Regions from separate parts of the Streptosporangium sp. NPDC048047 genome, predicted to be linked through region 3. Evidence: riboswitches for the same ligand, from Rfam matches in the RefSeq annotation. Region 3 holds a riboswitch; each other region holds the start of a gene.
What was found. Region 3 has a riboswitch for cyclic di-AMP ahead of AB0D67_RS37485 (hypothetical protein). Riboswitches for the same ligand answer to the same signal wherever they lie in the genome.

Region 1 (4,397 bases), on a different contig from region 3:
ACAGGTCGCAGCCGCTGCGGAACAGCCATGCCTTCTCGGTGGCGGGGACGGAGATGCCGGGCAGCCCGGAGACGAACACCGGCCTGGGCGAGAGGCCGGCGAGCACCTCACCGACCAGCACGTCAACCACCGGGCCGGTGCAGGCGGCCAGCACCGCGTCGGGCCGCAGCCGTTCGGCCGCCCGGCGCAGCGCCCGCGCCGACAGCACGGGAGGGTCGGCGGCCACCCCGGTGACGGCCGCGCGGATCTGCGCCGGCGAGGGCGCGATGGGGGTACGGATCACCGCGAGCTCCGCCGTACAGCCGCCGGGAAGGCCCGCGAGCAGGTGGGCGGCCCACTTCAGATAGGAATCCGAGTCGGCCACGGCCAGGACCTTCACTTTTTGACTCCGGTGTCGTGAGGAGCGGACATCGACAGGTGTGAGCGGAGGGAGGGCACCGCCAGGGCGGTCCACCAGTCGTCGGGGACGTCCACCGCCTCCACGGTGACGCCCCGGGGTGCCAGCAGGACCCGTAGCGAGGTGACGGCGGTGGACGGCAGGCTGAGCACCCGCTGCCCGGCGTCCAGTCCCCGCAGGGTCATCTCGGCGGGGGCCCCGGCGTCGTAGACGGTGACGCCGGGCTGCGCGCCGATCCGTTCGAGGTCGCCGGGGTCCTCCCGGCGGTGCGGGAAATAGGCCATCGGCCCGGCCGCGCCCACCCCGGCGAGCCAGGTGAGGTAGCGGTCGCGGTGGATCAGGCCGTTGCGCACCAGTGAGGTGCCGAGGACGACCGTGGGCTCCTGCGGCCGGGGCCGGCGCAGTGGCTGCGCGCGCAGCCAGGTGAAGTCGTGGACGACCAGTTCGGCTCCCCTGCCGCGTACGGCGCGCGCCAGGTCGTCCGGGACGGGCATCGCGGTGAAGACCGTCAGCCGGCCCGACCGGGCGGCCGAGCGCAGTCGCAGACCGGCCGCCGCGCCGAGGACGGAGCGCGACGGGCCCGCGGTGGCCCGGGCCCGTAGCAGCGGCCTGCCGGGGGGCCCGGCGAGCAGTTCCAGGAGCCTGATCGTGGCCAGCCCGTCGTCGACGACCACGATCCGTCCGGGGAGTGCGGTGAGCCAGCGGGCCTGGACCCGGCCGGAGAAGGCGTCGCCGATCACCCAGGTGATGCCCCGCCGGGGCCTGGGCGGCCCGGGGGCCGGGTCGGCCTGTTCCAGCCCCGGGGGAAGGACGAGGCGGGACAGTTCCCGGCGGGTGGCGGTCAGCGGGCGCGAGCCGGCACGGGGTACCACCCGGACGGGGGCGCCGAGCAGCCCGGCGTGGCAGGCCTCGACCACGCAGAGCAGTTGCAGGGGGGACTCCGCCCAGGCGATGGCCGAAGGCTGTTCCCGCGCGTGGTCCCGCCCCTCCTCCACGCCGGGCGATGACCCGTTCACGATCGCCTCACCGTAACCGTGACGCCTTACGCGGCCGGGAACCGCGGATGAACATCCGAGCACGCGCGCCCGGCGACGTGACGCCCGGCAAGGCGCTGAACAGGTAAAACGATCCCCCTTTAAAAAGATCTACGTTAGGGGGCGATTCAGCCGGGAAGAACCGTTCGTCGCGCCGGGGCGTCGCCGGTTCCGCGGTGCGGAAATCCCTGTGCCGCAAGGGTTTGCGGCTTTTGCGAAAGCCTTTGGCCCGAAGTCGCCGATCTTCGGACCGAGAAGCCGGCGATCACCGATATTCGGCGTTTTCCCAAGTAAAGGCAATGCGGGAGCTTGCAATCGGCCTGGAGCAGCACGTACGTTCTACTCGTTCGCGATGAGTACCGAGGTCCACAGACCCATCTCTCGTCGACACATTGCCCGACCGCGCATCATCACGACGGATCACTCCGTCGATGGGCGCGGCCGCCGAATCCGCGGCTCTCGCGGAACCGGGGAACCACTTCATGGGGTGAATCAGCGCGTTCGCGCGCCGTAGGGCACTTCCCAGCCCGAACCCGTCAGCTAACCCGGTAGGCGGCATGGAAGCGACGCAAGGAGCCGAACTCTCCCATGGCCAAGAACCGCCTCACCCCCGGGAAGCACAGCCTGGTCCGCGCCCTCGTGGGCGCGTCCATCGTCCTCGCCGGCGGTGCCGTGACCACCGTTCCCGCCCTCGCCGACAGCCACGCCTCCGGCCCGCAGGCCGGGTCCGTCACCGAGAACGCCGCGGCCTCGTCCGAGACCCAGGCCCAGAACCTGCCCAAGGTCAGCGCCCAGCAGGTCCTCGACATCGCCGCCCAGCAGATCGGCGTCTCGGAGAACGCCGCCGGCGGCGGCACCAAGTTCCATGCCTGGTACCTCTCCAGCCAGCGCGCGAAGGAGACCGTCGCCCGCGACGGCGGCAGGATCCAGGACTACGCCAACGCCCCCTGGTGCGCGATGTTCGTCTCCTGGGTCGGCGAGCAGGCCGGTATCCGGCCCACCATGGGCTGGGACGCCTACACCGTCAGCTACGCCAAGTGGTTCGCCGACAACGGACGCTGGGGTCAGACCCCGAAGCCCGGCGCCGTGGTCTTCTTCGACTGGGGCGGCAGCAAGGACATCGACGCCATCGACCACGTGGGTCTCGTCAAGAAGGACAACGGCGACGGCACGATCACCACGATCGAGGGCAACACCGGCAACGGCAAGGTCGAGGAGCGTGTCCGGCCGGTCGCCCAGGTCGACGGCTACGGATACCCGGCCTACAACGGCTGACGGACGACTCCGGTCTTCCGTTCCCCTCTCCCCTTCCCTCGTCCGCTCCCGTCCCTCCGGGAGCGGCGAGGACCGGCGGACGACGGACGGCGACCCGGCACGACCGGGTCGCCGTTTCGGCTTTCCGGCCGGGACCTTATCGCCGCGAGGAAGGGCCGGACGATCCCCGATGCACTGGATGATCCCGGTTGGTGAGCGTTCGCCGCGTCGTGTCATGTTGGGGTGGGAGCGCTCCCAAGCGCCCGATCGCACAGTTTGTCACCTTAACGACTGTTCGCCGAGCTGAAACACCCGCGATGTAACGGTTACGTTTCGGCATATTGACGCGCCGGTTGCCCATCGTCCAGTCTTCGTGGGAGCGCTCCCAAAAGCTGCCCGCGCGCAACCCATCGCCGATCGCGTTCGTCGGGGGCCGGTTCGCGATGTCACCTCCCAATCGATTCGGGCGACCACCTGAGAGGGGTCCGGAATGTTGAACACCAAGCGACACGGCAAGCTCGCCGCCGTCGTGGTGATGACCGCCGCAGCACTGGCGGTCACCTCCTGTAGTTCGAGTGAGCCCGCCAAGAACACGGCCGCCTCGGGCGGCTCGGCCTCCGAGCCGGTGACCATCACCGTGCAGACCTTCGGCGGCGGCGCGAACTTCGGCTACAAGAAGGCCGTCGAGACCTGGAACGCGTCCCACCCGAACATCCAGATCAAGCACGAGAACCCGACCGACCGGTTCGAGGACGTCTTCCTGCCCCAGCTCCTGCAGCGCCTGCAGGCCGGCAGCGGCGCGGCCGACGTGGTCGGCATCGACGAGGGCGCGATGGGCCTCATGAAGGCCCGCCCGCAGTTCTTCGCCGACCTCGCCGAGTACGGCCTGGACAAGCGCAAGAGCGACTTCCCCGCCGCCAAGTGGGAGAACGGCATCAACAAGGACGGCAAGCTCTTCGCCCTCGGCACCGACATCGGTGGCATGGCGATGTGCTACCGCAAGGACCTGTTCGAGAAGGCCGGTCTCCCGAGCGAGCGTGAAGAGGTCAGTAAGCTCTGGCCGGACTGGAACGCGTTCATGGAGGTCGGCAAGAAGTTCCAGGCCGCCAACACCGCCAAGGGCGACCCGAAGTTCCTCGACGGCCCCAACACCCTCTACAACGTGGTCCTGTCGCAGGAGGCGCCGAAGAACGGCAACGTCGCCTACTTCGACAAGAACAACCAGCTCATCCTGGAGTCGAACCCGGCCATCAAGACCGCGTTCGAGACGGTGAAGAGCTTCAGCCAGGCCGGCCTGACCGCCAAGCTTCCCTCCTTCCAGCCGCAGTGGAACACCGCCATCCAGAAGGGCGGCTTCGCCGTCATGGGCTGCCCGGCCTGGATGGTCGGCGTCATCTCCGGCGCGGCCGGCGACGCGGGCAAGGGTAAGTGGGATATCGCGGGCGTGCCCGGCGGCGCGGGCAACTGGGGCGGCTCCTACCTGGCGGTCACCAAGCAGAGCAAGCACCCCAAGGAGGCCGCCGAGGTCCTGAACTACCTCACCGGCAAGGAGGGCCACGTCATGGCCTTCCAGGAGGCCAACGCCTTCCCCAGCTCCATCCCCGCTCAGCAGGACCCGGCGGTCAAGGACCTGAAGAGCGACTACTTCAACAACGCTCCCACCGGCCAGATCTTCGGCGACTCGGTCAAGGACCTGCAGCCGGTCTTCCTGG
Region 2 (4,397 bases), on a different contig from region 3:
CACCCTGCGGATGATCGAGGAGAGACTCGAGGTCTGATCCTCCGGTACGGCTCCGCGCACCGGGAGCGCGGGCCGTACCGGAGCTCACCGCTCGGCGGAGGCGGTGAGCTCACCGATCGCGTCGGCGAAGGCCGGCCAGAGCAGGCGCGGCAGGTCGTGGCCCATGCCGGGGAAGGTGACCAGCCTGGCGCCGGGGATCGCGTCCGCCGTGGCGATCCCCCCGGCCACCGGGATGAGCTGGTCGGCCTCGCCGTGCAGTACGAGGGTGGGTACGGTGATCTTCCCGAGCAGCGCCGTACGGTCGCCCGAGGCCAGGATCGCGGCGAGCTGCCGGGCGGTCCCGGCCGGGTCGAGGCCGCGGTCGTAGCTGAGTTCGGTGATCTGGGCGACGCGCTCGCGGTCCATCCGGTATCCGGGGGATCCGAGGATCTCCCAGGTGCTCAGCGCCTGACGGATCGCGGCCTCGCGGTCGGGCGGCGGCGGCGCCATGAGCACCGCCATCGCCGCCTCGGTGGGCGGGGCGACCGCGTGGCCGGGGGTGGACATGATCGAGGTGAGGCTCCGCACCCGGCGCGGATGGCCGATCGCCATCGCCTGGGCGATCATGCCGCCCATCGAGGCGCCGACCACGTGGGCCGACTCCCAGCCGAGCGCGTCGAGCAGCCCGGCGGCGTCGTCGACCATGTCGTCGAGCAGGTAGGGGGCCCGGCCGCCGCCGAGGGCGGGCGCCCCGGCGTCGTTCAGGTGGGTGGACTCGCCGGCGTCGCGGTTGTCGAACCGCACCACGTGGTGCCCGCGGCCGGCGAGCAGCTCGCAGAACTCCTCGTCCCAGTGGATCATCTGGGCGCCGAGGCCCATGATCAGCAGAAGCGGCCGGTCGCCGGGAGACCCGAAGGTCTCATAGGCGATCTCGATGCCGTTGGCCCGGACGCGCGTCGTCATGTCGCTCCCTCTCCCCCATCCGTCCGCGGGCGGGCCGGGTGGCCGCCCGGACGGCTCCCGCCGCCTGGAGATGACGGACCGGTAACCCGGAACAGAATGTCATTCTGCCCAGGTCGGGGCAAGGCATCCCCGCACCGAAGGGCCGGAGAGCGAAAAGCAGGAGCGGACGCCCTGCGCCGGCGTCCGCTCCCGTGTCCAGGAAAGTCTGAGGTGAAGCTCTTCGCCTCCGGCCGTCACGGCCTGACCGAGCCGTCACGGCCCGGTGGAACCTTTATGACCCGGTGAGCCGTCACGGCCCGATGGTGCCGCACTGGCGCGGGGCGGCGTCGTGACGGTCCGGCGGCGCCGCCGTGATGGTGCGGCGGCGCCGTTCCGGCCGGTTACGGCTTGACGGTGATCTGGACCGGCTTGGCCGGGTCGCCGTCCCGCTTGCCCCAGGCACCGGTGGAGAAGGGGACCGGGTCGTTCTTCTTGCCCGGACCGTCGCCCCACTTGGTGATGACGTAGTCGACCTTGATGTGGCCCATGCCGCCGTTGCCGTCCACGCCGAGGGTGCCGGGGTTGAACGTGCCGCCGGTCAGGTCGGCGAAGGTCTTGGCGTCGAGGTCGATCATGACGCCGCTGCTGGAGGGGACACCGGGGCCGCGGTCGCCGACGAAGAACTTGGCCTTCTTGCCCTTGTAGATGACGTAGCCCTCGGTGAACAGCGGCCAGCTCGGGCTGGCGATCATGCCCTTCTGCATCGGCTTGCCACTGGCGGGGAGGCCGGTGTCACCGGCGCGGCCGGAGGAGTCGTCCCAGAAGTAGGAGGCCTTGGTCTGGCCCTTCAGCATGACGGTCTTGGTGACCTTCTGCGGCTTGGCGGGGGCGGCCTGCTCCGGCGCGGCGGCCTGCTCGGGAGCGGCGGCGGCCTTCGGCGCGGCGGCCTGGGCGGGGGCGGCCTCGGGGACCGCGGCCGCGACCGGCTCGCTCACCGCGGTGACCCCGGTGCCGGCCGCCGAGGCGGCGGGCGCGTCCCGGTCGGCCGAGGGGAGGGCCGAGACGGCGGCGGCGGAGGCGAGGAGCCCGGCGCCGACGAGGCCGGCGACGGCGTAGCGGGTCTTGCGGGCGGACGTGCGGGGATCCAGGGAAGGCATGAGGAAACGAACTCTTTCGCGAGGGAACGGGGCAGCCGGACGCCATGCGTGAAGGGAGGCATCGGCGGGGTCGCGCTCACAGGGAAGAAGAGGCGCAGGGGTGGATCAGGTGGCGCTACACGGAGCGCTGGGGGATGCCGCGACCGATCGCGGCGGAAGAACCCAGGGGATGTGAAAGTCTCAGAGGACCGGCAGCGAAATGCTGCATACCGGTACGAAGGTGGCGCGGTCTCCCACTGAGGGATCTCCTCTCCATCTCGTCTACCGGGTTAGCTGACGGGTTCGGGCGGTGGAGTGCCCTACCACCGCGTTCGCGGCGGATTCACCCCGGAAGGTGGGTCCCCGGCTCCCATACCATGACGGCTTCGGGATTCGACGTCGGCCCGGTCGCCCCCTCGGATGAGGGTGCAGGTCACCTGCCGATGACTAGGACACTACCGGGCAAATCAGACAAAGCAAAGCAGAACCCATGGAATGACCAGAAGATCTACCTTCTATGGCCAAGAAAGGGCACATGATCCGGTTCATCGGCCCCTGAACCGGCGCCGACCAGGGCGTACACGCCGCGGCGAATTACATACGGGTGATTCACCGCCGCCATTTCCCGCGGCCCGCGGTCCCGCCCGGAACCCCGGGAAACGGCCGCCCGCCCCGGTCAGTCCCACCAGAACGACCAGGCGTTCCTGCCCATGATCTGCTCGGCGTAGCCGGCGAGCGTGCCGGCGCTGTAGACGACGCTGTCCGGGCAGAACGTCCAGTGCTCCGCCGCGACGTGCAGGGCGTGCTCCGCCGTCGTGGGGGGCGCCGCGACGCTCAGGTCGAGGGTGTTGAAACCCACGCCCACCAGCCGCGCCCCGAACCGCTCCTCCCAGCTCCGCACCACGGCGGCCAGCGGGACCATCCACTCGTTGTGGTTCAGCGCGCCCTGCCACCCCATGACGGCCAGCGCGTCGGCCCCCCGGTCGACGGCCACCAGGCCCAGGGGGGTCCTGCGCTCGGCGACCAGCCCGGCGTACCAGTCGGCGACCACGTCGGGGTCGGTGGCGAGCCTGCCCGCGGGGGCCGGACCCGGGCACCGCGCGCCGAACGGGGCCAGCAGCTCCAGCTGCTCGGCGTCCGCCCTCTCGGTCCAGTCGGCCCAGACCTCCGCCATGAAGGCGGCGGTGTGATAGTTGTCGATCTCCTCCACCGTGTCCGGGGCGATCTGCCCGGACGACCACGGCTGGACGGAGTCCTCCAGCAGCAACGGCCACAGGCCCGAGCGCGGGTGCTCGGCCCGCAGGCCGGACCACAGCCCGGCGGAGACCGGCTCGTCACTGAGCCAGAACGCCGGACGATAACCGACCATCAGCTGGGAGTAGCCGGGGTCGGGCCACACCACGTCGCCTGGAGGCAGCTCGACCGAGAGCGCCCGCCCCTCACCGCCGCCGGCGAACAGCTGGCCCAGCAACGGCGGAAGTTGCTCCCGCTCGCAATCGCTCATCCCTGTCGATCCGATCCTGACCACGGACCAATTTTGGCCTGTCAGGCGGCGGGAGGACAGTTCTCCCCCCAGCACGGCCGAAAAACACCGCGTTCACGGCCCTCGCGGGGAGGGCCGAGGGGCCGTCGCGGGCTCCGCGAGCTCGCGGACCACGTCGGCGAATCCGCGCACCAGCGGGTCGTCCGCACCCCTGGGCCAGGCCAGGGCCACCCGCAGCGGCTCGACGTCGGTGAGGGGCACCCAGGCGAGGTCGGGGCGGGCGTAGTAGCGGGCCATGCTCGACGGGGCGAAGCAGACGGCGGCGCCCTCGGCCACCTGCTCCAGCATCTCCTCGACGTTGTCGTTGGTCGGCCCCCAGCGCGGGGCGGAACCGTCCGGCCGGGGGTTGACCGCCCACCAGTCCACCCATTCGCGCGGCGCCCGTTCGGTCCACATCAGGGGCTCGCCGGCCACCTCCATGACGGAGACGCCGTCGCGACCGGCGAGCGGATGGCCGGACGGCAGGCCGACGACCCGCCCCTCGACGTGCACGATCTCGGACCGCATGCCGGTGAGGTCGGCGGGCAGCCAGACGAAGGCGACGTCCACCCGGCCCTCACGCAGCGCGGCGGCCTCCTGCCCCCAGTCGAAGCGCTTGGGCTCCACCCGCACGCCGGGATGGCGGCGGGCGAACTCGGCGCGGGCGCGGGTGGTCAGCTCACCGGCCCCGCTGGCCTCGAACCCGACGCGCAGCCGCCCCGCCCGCCCCAGCCGGTGCCGCTCCGCGGCGGCCGTCACCCGGTCGGCCTGCAGGAGCGTACGGCGGGCCTCGTCCACCACCTCCCGTCCGGCGGCGG
Region 3 (4,397 bases):
CATCTTCCAACTACCATGGTTGTGGTAATTTGCTGGAATCTGGTGATTTAAGGGGTGGTCAATGCTCGCCCAGCAGCGGCGGCAGGCGATCTTGGACCGGGTACGCACGAGCGGCGGCGCCCGGGTCGCCGACCTGGTGCGTGAGCTCGGGGTGTCGGACATGACGATCCGCCGGGACCTGGAGGTGCTGGCCGAGCGCGGGCTGGTGGCGAAGGTCCACGGCGGCGCCACCGTCGCCGGGCCCGGCTCCACCGAGGAACCGGGGTTCGCCGCCAAGTCGGCGCGCCAGCAGCCGGAGAAGGAGGCGATCGCCCGGCGGGCGGCCCGGCTGGTACGGCCGGGCACGGCCGTGGCGCTCTCCGCCGGGACCACCACCTGGACGCTCGCCCGCTTCCTGACCGACGTGCCCGACCTGACGGTGATCACCAACTCGATCGGGGTCGCCGACGTCTTCCACCGCTCCCCCCGCGCCGACCGCACCGTCGTGCTGACCGGCGGCGTCCGCACGCCCTCCGACGCGCTGGTCGGCCCGGTCGCGGTCGCGGCGATCCGTAGGCTGCACGTGGACACCCTCTTCCTCGGCGTGCACGGGATGAGCGTGCGCGCCGGGTTCACCACGCCCAACCTGCTGGAGGCCGAGACCGACCGCGAGCTGGTCGCCTCGGCGCACCGGCTGGTGGTGCCGGCCGACCACACCAAGTGGGACACGGTCGGCATCAGCACGATCGCCGGGCTGGCCGAGGCGCACGTCGTGGTCAGCGACTCCGGCCTGCCGGAGGAGGCCCGCGAGGAGCTGGCGTCCCAGGTGGGCGAACTGATCATCACCGACCCCCACCAGCGGAACGAGACGGTGAGCTCATGAAACGCACGATCACCCACCTGGCCGACGGCCGCGAGCTGCTCTACTTCGACCGGCGGGACGACGCCGACCGGAGCGCGGCCGACCTGCGCGACCTGCCGCCCCGTCCCCCGGCCTCCGAGCTGCGCTACGACCCTCTCACCGAGGAGTGGATCGCGGTGGCCGGGCACCGCCAGAGCCGCACGTTCCTGCCTCCGGCCGACGAGTGCCCGCTGTGCCCCTCGGCCCCCGGCCGGCTCACCGAGATCCCCTCATCCGACTACGACGTCGTGGTCTTCGAGAACCGCTTCCCGTCCTTCTCCGGCCAGCCGGTCGACGCCGTTCCGGTCGGCGGGCTGAGCGAGGTCCGCCCGGGGACCGGGCGGTGCGAGGTGGTGTGCTTCACCTCCGACCACGGCTCCTCCTTCTCGCGGCTGTCCCCCGAGCAGGTCGATCTGGTCATGGAGGCGTGGATCGACCGTACGGCGGAGCTGTCGGCGCTGCCCGGGGTGGAGCAGGTCTTCTGCTTCGAGAACCGGGGCCCCGAGATCGGCATCACCCTGGCCCACCCGCACGGCCAGATCTACGCCTACCCCTACGTGACCCCCCGGACCCGGCTGTCCCTGGAGGCGGCCGAGCGGCACCGGAGGCGGACCGGCGGCAACCTGTTCGCCGACGTGCTGGCCGCCGAGCGGGAGGCGGGCGTCCGCGTGGTCGCCGCCAACGAGCACTGGACGGCGTTCGTGCCGGCCGCGGCGCGCTGGCCGGTCGAGGTCCACCTCTACCCCCATCGCCGGGTTCCCGGCCTGGGGTCGCTGGAGGCCGCCGAGCGGGCGGCGTTCGGCCCCCTGTACACCCGGGTGCTGCGCGCCCTGGACGGGTTCTTCGGTGTGCCCCTGCCGTACGTGGCGGCCTGGCACCAGGCGCCGGTGCACACCGGCCGGGATCTGTCGTACGCCCACCTGGAGGTGTTCAGCATCCGCCGGGCGCCCGACAAGCTGAAGTATCTGGCCGGGTCGGAGTCCGCCATGGGCGCCTTCGTCAACGACGTGCTGCCGGAGGACACGGCCCGCCGTCTGCGGTCCCTGGTCGGGGAATGACCGGCGGACGGTCACGGGACGGGGTCGCGTGACCGTCCGTTTACCATTACTATCCTCACCCATTGGACTTAATGTCCGATATGCCTAATTCCGGGTGCGTCGCCCGGGAGCCGGGGAACCACCGCACCCGGGGTGAATCCACTTCGGTGGAAGGGCTCTCTCCCGCCCGAACCCGTCAGCTAACCCGGTAGGCGGTAGGAGAGGAGAGCCGTGGCGGCCCCGTCCCCCACGTCCCGTCGCCGTGCGGCCATGACCGTCTCCGCGGTCTCGGCCCTGGTGTTCGTCCTCGCCGGCGGGCCCGCCGGCGCCGACCCCAAGCCGTCCGAGTCCGAACTGCGCGCCGACCTGGCGAAGCTCACCGAGAAGGTCGACGGGCTCATCGAGGACTACGCGGCCAAACGGGAGTCGCTGCGCGAGGCCCGGCAGGCCGAGAGCCGGGCCAGGGCCGCCCTGGCCGAGGCCGAACGCGCCTACGCGGAGGCCAGGAAGCAGGTCGCCGGCATCGCCAGCCTCCAGTACCAGGGCGGCCAGCAGGGGGGCGGGAGCGACCTGCCCTCCCTGCTGACCGCCCCCCGGATGGACGGCGCGGCGGTCACCGCCCAGCTCGCCGCCCAGCAGGGCGCGCACCTCCGGACCTTCGCCCAGAGCCGGGACCTGCGCGGCCGGGCGGCCGAGGAGGCCGCCCGGCTCACCGGCCGGATCGCCGAGGAGGGTGACGCCGTGGCCGCCCGGCGCCGCGACGCCGAGAAGGCCATCGCGGACATCAGGCGGAAGCTCGACGCGCTCGTCCCCGTGGGCTCGGGCCGGCGCACCGACGGCAGCTGGGCGCCCCAGCTGCCCACCGGCTCCGACAACATCACCGACCGCACCCGGATCATGCGCGAGGCGGTCGGGAAGCGGTTCACCCTCCCCTACGAGGTCGGCTGCTACCGCTCGGAGAACGACGGCGGCGAGCACCCGCTGGGCCGGGCCTGCGACTTCATGATGAGCACCGGCGGATCGACGCCCACGGCGGGCCACGTCGGGCTCGGCGACGAGATCGCCGCCTGGGCCCTCAAGAACAGGACCCGGCTCGGGGTGAAGTACGTGATCTGGCGTCAGCGGATCAACAGCGGCACCGGCTGGCACGCCATGTCCGACCGCGGCGGCGTCACCGCCAACCACTTCGACCACGTCCACATCTCGATGCACTGACGGACCCGGCCGGACGTCTCCCGGCGTACCGACGGACCCGGCGGGATCGGCGGCGTCACGGGCGGGTGACGGCCACGTCCGTCGTCCCCGCCGCCTCGGCGACCATCCGGTCCAGGCCGGCCAGGTCGGCCGGGCGGGCGACGGCCGCCTCTGCGAAACGGGCGAGCAGCCGGGCGAACGCCTCGCGGTCGGCCTCCGTCCAGTCGGCGATCAGGCCGTCCAGGTAGGTCCGCCGGTAGCGGACGACCACCTCCAGCACCCGGCGGCCACGCTCGCTCAGCACGAGACGGGCCCGCCGGGCGTCCACCGCCGACTCCTCCCGTGCCACCAGACCCGCGCCGATCGCGTCGTTGACGAGCCTGCTGGCGGTGGACGGGTCCACGTCGAGCTGCTCGGCGACGGCGCCCACGGTCACCTCGGGGACGTCCAGGCTCAGCTTGTGCACCGCGTGCACGACCATCACGTTCGACATCTGCACCGGCCGGGGCGGCTCACCCGCCCGGCGGCCACGCAGCGGCCGGGCCCAGATCCGGCGCAGCCGGAACAGCGCCACGTCGATCGCCGCTCCCGGCGTCCGGTCGTTCACGGCGTACCCCTACGGCGGGTACGGCCCGCCCGCGGCGCGCCGTACGGGACGGATGGTCACGAAAGATCAACCCAGCAGGCGGATCGGGTTGAAGACGTCGGCGTACGCCAGCAGGCCGGCCATGACGATCATCACCAGGGCGATGGCGTAGGTGAGCGGGAGCGCCTTGGCGATGTCCACGTGGGAGGGGGCGGGACGGCGCGTCACACGGGCGAAGCCCCGCTTCAGGCCCTCCCACAGCCCGCCGGCGATGTGGCCGCCGTCCAGCGGGAGCAGCGGGATCAGGTTGAACATGCCGATCGCCAGGTTGAAGACGGCCAGCAGGTTGATGAAGATGACGACCTTGCTCTCCAGCGGGGCCGAGGAGGCCACGATCTCCCCGCCCATGCGGCCGACGCCGACGATGCCCACCGGGCCGTTCTTGTCGCGCTCCTGGCCGGAGAAGGCGGCGTTCCAGACGCCGACCATCTTCTCCGGGAAGCGCAGCAGCGCGCCCGCCGTCAGCGAGGTGGTGTCCCACATGTGGGAGGCGACCGCGCCGAGGCTCTGCCGCTCGGTGACGACCACCGGGCTGACCCCGAGGTAACCGACGCCCTTGTCGATCTTCCCGGGCTCGTCCAGCGACTCGCGGTCCTGGGCGATGAGGTTCGCGGTCACGGTCATCGGCCGGCCGTCCCGC
Region 4 (4,397 bases), on a different contig from region 3:
AGACCCACGCCGCCGGAGCCGTCGTGGCCGCCGGGACCGGCGGAGGTGTCCCGGGCGTCACGGGTGTCACGGGCCGGGGCACCGGGGGCGCCGCCGTCGGCCCGGCCCCGCGGTCCGGCCTCGGGGGCGGGCGCCCCCGGGCCGCGCCCGTGTCCGTGCCCGCGGTCGTGCGGGGCGTGCGGCGGGCGCGAGAGGCCCCGTGTCTCCCGGTGGCCCGGCCCGCCGCCTCCGGCCCCCGCCTCCGTTCCCGCTTCCGTCCGCGTAGCGGCCTCCGGCGTACGGCGTGCCGCGGCGTGCCGCCGCTCCTCCCCCGGGGCGCGGCCGTCCGGGGTGTCCGCCGCGTCGGCCCGGGGCCGCACCAGGCGTGGTTTCAGCTCGCGGACGACCATGACCCTGCCGGGTTCGGCGGAGGGCGTGCGGGCGGCCTGCGGCGGGTGGACGACCGCGGTGCCGTGCGGGGCGAGCGACGGCGCGGGCTGCGGGGCCGCCACGGCGGAGGGCCGGTCGTCCAGCGGGGACCAGCCGGAGGTCCAGACGCCGAGCCCGGCGGCCGCCAGGAAGGCGCCGATCAGCGCCGGGCGCAGCAGCCGGTCGCGCCGGAGACGCGGACCCGTCCAGGAACGCGGCCGTTCCCCGGCCGGGTGGCGCGGCCGGCCGGCGAGGGCGATGCCGGCGTCCACCAGCGAGCCGTGCATGAACGGGTCTCCGGGGCTCTGCGCCGGACCGTCGTACCGGGCCTCGGGGCGGACCGGCGGACGGGACGGGGACGCGGCGGACCCGGGCGGGCCGCCCGGGGGCCCGCCGTACGGCATGCGACCGCGGGGGCCCGCACCGGAACCGCGCCCGCGGGCCGGACCATGATCATCCTGCATCTCGCCTCCCCGTCGCCGGATCCGATCTCCCCCCAGCCTGCCGAACATCACGGTCCGTACGCGTCAGGTAACGGCGCGCTCTTACGGAGCTGTTACCAAGGGGACACCACGAATCCCTACAGACCGGACGTATGGCCGAGATGCGGCCGCCGTGGCGACCGCCGGGAAGTCCGGTCGCCACGGCGGGCGGCCCGGTTCCCGCCCGGTCCGGGACGGCGAGGCGTCAATTTTTACCATGGGCCCCGATCCCCTGCGGGCAGGGTGGTCCGGCACCCTCCCGATCACCGGCGCGATCCGCTCCGTCGCAGGTCACTTGCCCTTTCCGTGGGGCAACGCATACCTTTTGTCATCGCGGCGCGAAAGCCGCCCCAGCGGCACGAGAGCCGCTCCATCGACCGGACCCGACGCCGTTTCCGTGGCAATGCCCGCCGACGGCGTGCGGACGCCGAATCCGCGCCTTCCCAGCGGAACCGGGGACCCACCTTTTCTGGGGTGAATCGGACGACCTCTCATCGAAGCGTCCGTAGGGCACTTCCATGCCCGAACCCGACAGCTAACCCGGTAGGCGACATGGAAGCAAGGAGCCGACACCCCATGCGCAACCCCCGGATCAGCACGCTCGGAAACCGTCTCGGCCTGGCCCTCGCGGGCACGGTCCTGACCGGCGCCGCCCTCGGCGGCATCGCCCCCGTCACGGCCTCCGCCTCGCCCGCCGGGCAGGTCACGGCAGCCCAGCGCGTCTCCCAGCAGGAGGCGGGCCCGCTCACGTACGGACTGGACGTCTCCAACTACCAGCCCGCCTACGACTGGAGCACCAGCTCCGCCCAGTTCGGCATCATCAAGGCCACCGAGGGCACGACGTTCCGCGACCGCTCCTTCGCCAGGCACTGGAGGGAGCTGGACAAGAAGGGCATCGTGCGCGGGGCCTACCATTTCGGCCACCCGGGCAACGACCCGATCGCCGAGGCCGAGCACTTCCTGTCCGTCGTGGACGCGCAGCCCGCCAGGCGCGGCGACCTGCTCGTCCTGGACCTGGAGGCCACCGACGACCGCTCCGTCGAGCAGGTCAACGCCTGGGCCAAGGCGTGGCTGGCACACGTGAAGGCCAGGACCGGCGTCACGCCGATGTTCTACAGCGGTCTGAACTTCGCCGAGACCTACGGCGCGGGGCTGGAGCAGTACCCGCTGTGGGTGGCCGCCTACGGCCGGGAGAAGGGCGCCGTGACGCCCCCGGCCGGCTGGAAGGCGTGGACGATCCACCAGTACTCGGACTCGCCCATCGACCAGAACGTCTCCGCGCTGAGCCCGGACCAGCTCCGCGCCCTGGGCCGCCGGTCGGCGTGACCGGCGGGCCGACGATGGTGTTGACGCCGCCGGGACCGTAGTAGTCCGAGGCCCGGCCGAGGGCGACGCGCAGTTCGCCGGAACGGTGGGCGGCCAGCAGCGCCTCGGCCATCTCGGCGCGTACCCGGCCCCTGGGGTCGGCGGCGGCGTACGGCAGGTCCTCGGTCAGGGGTCCGTCGGCGGGGCCGTACATGTACAGGTTGTCGGCGAGGACCAGTTTCGCGCCGGCCGCGGCCGCGCCCCGGCGCACCGCGCCGGTCATGCGGGGGAACTCCTCCACCCACCGGTCGTAGGCGGGGGCGGCGCAGTGGTGGACGACCTCGGCCCCGGCGCAGGCGGCCTTGGCGCCCTCGGCGGTGGTCACGTCACCTCGGTGGACCTCGACGCCGTGCGGCTCCGGCACCCGGCCGCTGCGGTTGACCGCGCGGACGCGGTGCCCCCGGGAGACGAGCTCGCGGACCACGGAGCCGCCGATGGCTCCTCCCGCGCCGAGGACGACGTGCAGATCAGATGCAGGGGGGCATGACGCCTTCCCGTTCGCGGATTTCGAAGAAGCGCCATGAAACGGCGTCGCGACACGACTGTCAAACGGGCCACCGGCCCGGCAGGCCCCCGATCCCCGCGGGCGTCGCGCCGGGTTCCGGCCGAGGGGTCAACCGCCGGCCACCAGGGCCACGATGTCCTCGACGCGCACGATCTCGCCGCGCGCTCCCCAGTTGCCCTCCGGAATCTCGTTGATGTGCACCCACGCGGTGGCGGCCTGGGTGAACCGTTCCGGATCCTCGTCGGCGTCCGCGAGCACCCGCGTGACGCGCCGCACGATGTCGCGGCGTTTGCCGTCGTCCATCGAGCCGGCCGGAACCCCCACCCGCACCACGTACTTCGGCTTCTCCCCGGCGGGCAGTCGCCGGCCGCCGACGAACCAGGCGTCGACCTCGTTCACCACCAGCCACGAGATGGACCTGGCCGTCTCGGTGTCCGGGGCGCCCTCGGCGATCATCACCTCCGACACCAGCCGCCCGCCGATCATCTCGCGGCGTTCCTGGTCGAGCGATCCCTTGGGGACGAACAACTCCACGAACGGCATCTGTCAGTCCTTTCATTGAACTCTTGATCCACGAACGTACAGCAGTGAGTTCAATGATTCAACTGACTATGCTGGGGTCATGCAACGGATCAGCTTCGCGGAGATGCACTGCTCGATCGCACAGTCACTGGAGCGCGTGGGCGAGTGGTGGACACTGCTGATCGTGCGGGACATCCATCTGGGCCTGCACCGGTTCGACGACATCGCGGAGAACCTCGGCATCTCCCGCAACCTGCTCACCCGCCGGCTCGAGACGCTGGTCGCCGGCGGCATCGTGGAGCGCCGGGCCTACCAGAAGCGGCCGCCACGGCACGAGTACCACCTCACCGAGGCCGGCCTCGAACTCGTGCCGGTGCTGATGGCCCTGATGGCCTGGGGCGACAAATGGGTGACACCGGCAGGCGGTCCGCCGGTGCGCCTGGTGCACCACGAGTGCGGCGCCGAGTTCACGCCGCGGGTCTGTTGCTCGGAGTGCGGGAAACCGGCGACCACCGCCGACGTGACGGCACTGCCCGGTCCGGGAGCCGCCTCCGGGCCGGGGACCAGGGTGCTGGCCCGGCGCAGCGGCCTCGCGCCCGAGGGGTCATGACCGGCGGGACCGCGGCGCCGTGTCCGCGCGCCGGCGCGACCGCGCCGTGTCGGGCCGATGCCCCCGGCCGGCCCGATCGCGCGCCCTCCCACCCGGACCACCGGGTGGGACGGGCGCCCGCCCTCGGCGGTCAGGCGTCCCAGGTGACCGGGAGGTTCTTCACCCCGAAGATGTCCGCCACCTCCGGGCGCAGCGCGACCTCCTCCGCCGGTACGGCCAGGCGCAACGAGGGGAAGCGGTTCAGCAGCGCGGGGAACGCGACCCGCATCTCGACCCGGGCCAGCTGCTGGCCCAGGCACTGGTGGACGCCGTGGCCGAAGGCCACGTGCCCGCCCTCCCGCCTGCGCAGGTCGAGCACGTGGGGGTCGGTGAAGCGCTCGGGGTCGCGGTTGGCGGCGTGGTTCGACAGGACGACCGTCGTACCGGCCTCGATGATCCGGCCGCCCAGCTCGACGTCCTCCAGCGCCGTCCTCATGAACATCTTGGCGACGGTCAGATACCGCAG

Region 1: another riboswitch for cyclic di-AMP. It lies ahead of AB0D67_RS31930 (CHAP domain-containing protein); the one in region 3 lies ahead of AB0D67_RS37485 (hypothetical protein).
Region 2: another riboswitch for cyclic di-AMP. It lies ahead of AB0D67_RS04855 (hypothetical protein); the one in region 3 lies ahead of AB0D67_RS37485 (hypothetical protein).
Region 4: another riboswitch for cyclic di-AMP. It lies ahead of AB0D67_RS09605 (GH25 family lysozyme); the one in region 3 lies ahead of AB0D67_RS37485 (hypothetical protein).

Annotation. Positions count from the first base shown of each region.
Region 1 is NZ_JBEZNH010000055.1:18,205-22,601, reverse strand. It holds gene AB0D67_RS31940 (DUF6716 putative glycosyltransferase) at 1-364, opposite strand, end outside; gene AB0D67_RS31935 (hypothetical protein) at 376-1,413, opposite strand; cyclic di-AMP (ydaO/yuaA leader) riboswitch at 1,864-2,001, shown strand; gene AB0D67_RS31930 (CHAP domain-containing protein) at 2,020-2,706, shown strand; gene AB0D67_RS31925 (ABC transporter substrate-binding protein) at 3,176-4,397, shown strand, end outside.
Region 2 is NZ_JBEZNH010000004.1:53,876-58,272, reverse strand. It holds gene AB0D67_RS04865 (hypothetical protein) at 1-37, shown strand, start outside; gene AB0D67_RS04860 (alpha/beta fold hydrolase) at 85-942, opposite strand; gene AB0D67_RS04855 (hypothetical protein) at 1,323-2,078, opposite strand; cyclic di-AMP (ydaO/yuaA leader) riboswitch at 2,322-2,466, opposite strand; gene AB0D67_RS04850 (DUF4253 domain-containing protein) at 2,734-3,561, opposite strand; gene AB0D67_RS04845 (LysR family transcriptional regulator) at 3,655-4,397, opposite strand, start outside.
Region 3 is NZ_JBEZNH010000090.1:1,756-6,152, reverse strand. It holds gene AB0D67_RS37495 (DeoR/GlpR family DNA-binding transcription regulator) at 62-862, shown strand; gene galT (galactose-1-phosphate uridylyltransferase) at 859-1,938, shown strand; cyclic di-AMP (ydaO/yuaA leader) riboswitch at 2,010-2,146, shown strand; gene AB0D67_RS37485 (hypothetical protein) at 2,188-3,132, shown strand; gene AB0D67_RS37480 (MarR family winged helix-turn-helix transcriptional regulator) at 3,188-3,718, opposite strand; gene AB0D67_RS37475 (site-2 protease family protein) at 3,785-4,397, opposite strand, start outside.
Region 4 is NZ_JBEZNH010000008.1:53,418-57,814, forward strand. It holds gene AB0D67_RS09600 (hypothetical protein) at 1-695, opposite strand, end outside; cyclic di-AMP (ydaO/yuaA leader) riboswitch at 1,306-1,455, shown strand; gene AB0D67_RS09605 (GH25 family lysozyme) at 1,467-2,216, shown strand; partial or broken gene AB0D67_RS09610 (NAD-dependent epimerase/dehydratase family protein) at 2,257-2,721, opposite strand; gene AB0D67_RS09615 (tautomerase family protein) at 2,869-3,303, opposite strand; gene AB0D67_RS09620 (helix-turn-helix domain-containing protein) at 3,383-3,892, shown strand; gene AB0D67_RS09625 (cytochrome P450) at 4,023-4,397, opposite strand, start outside.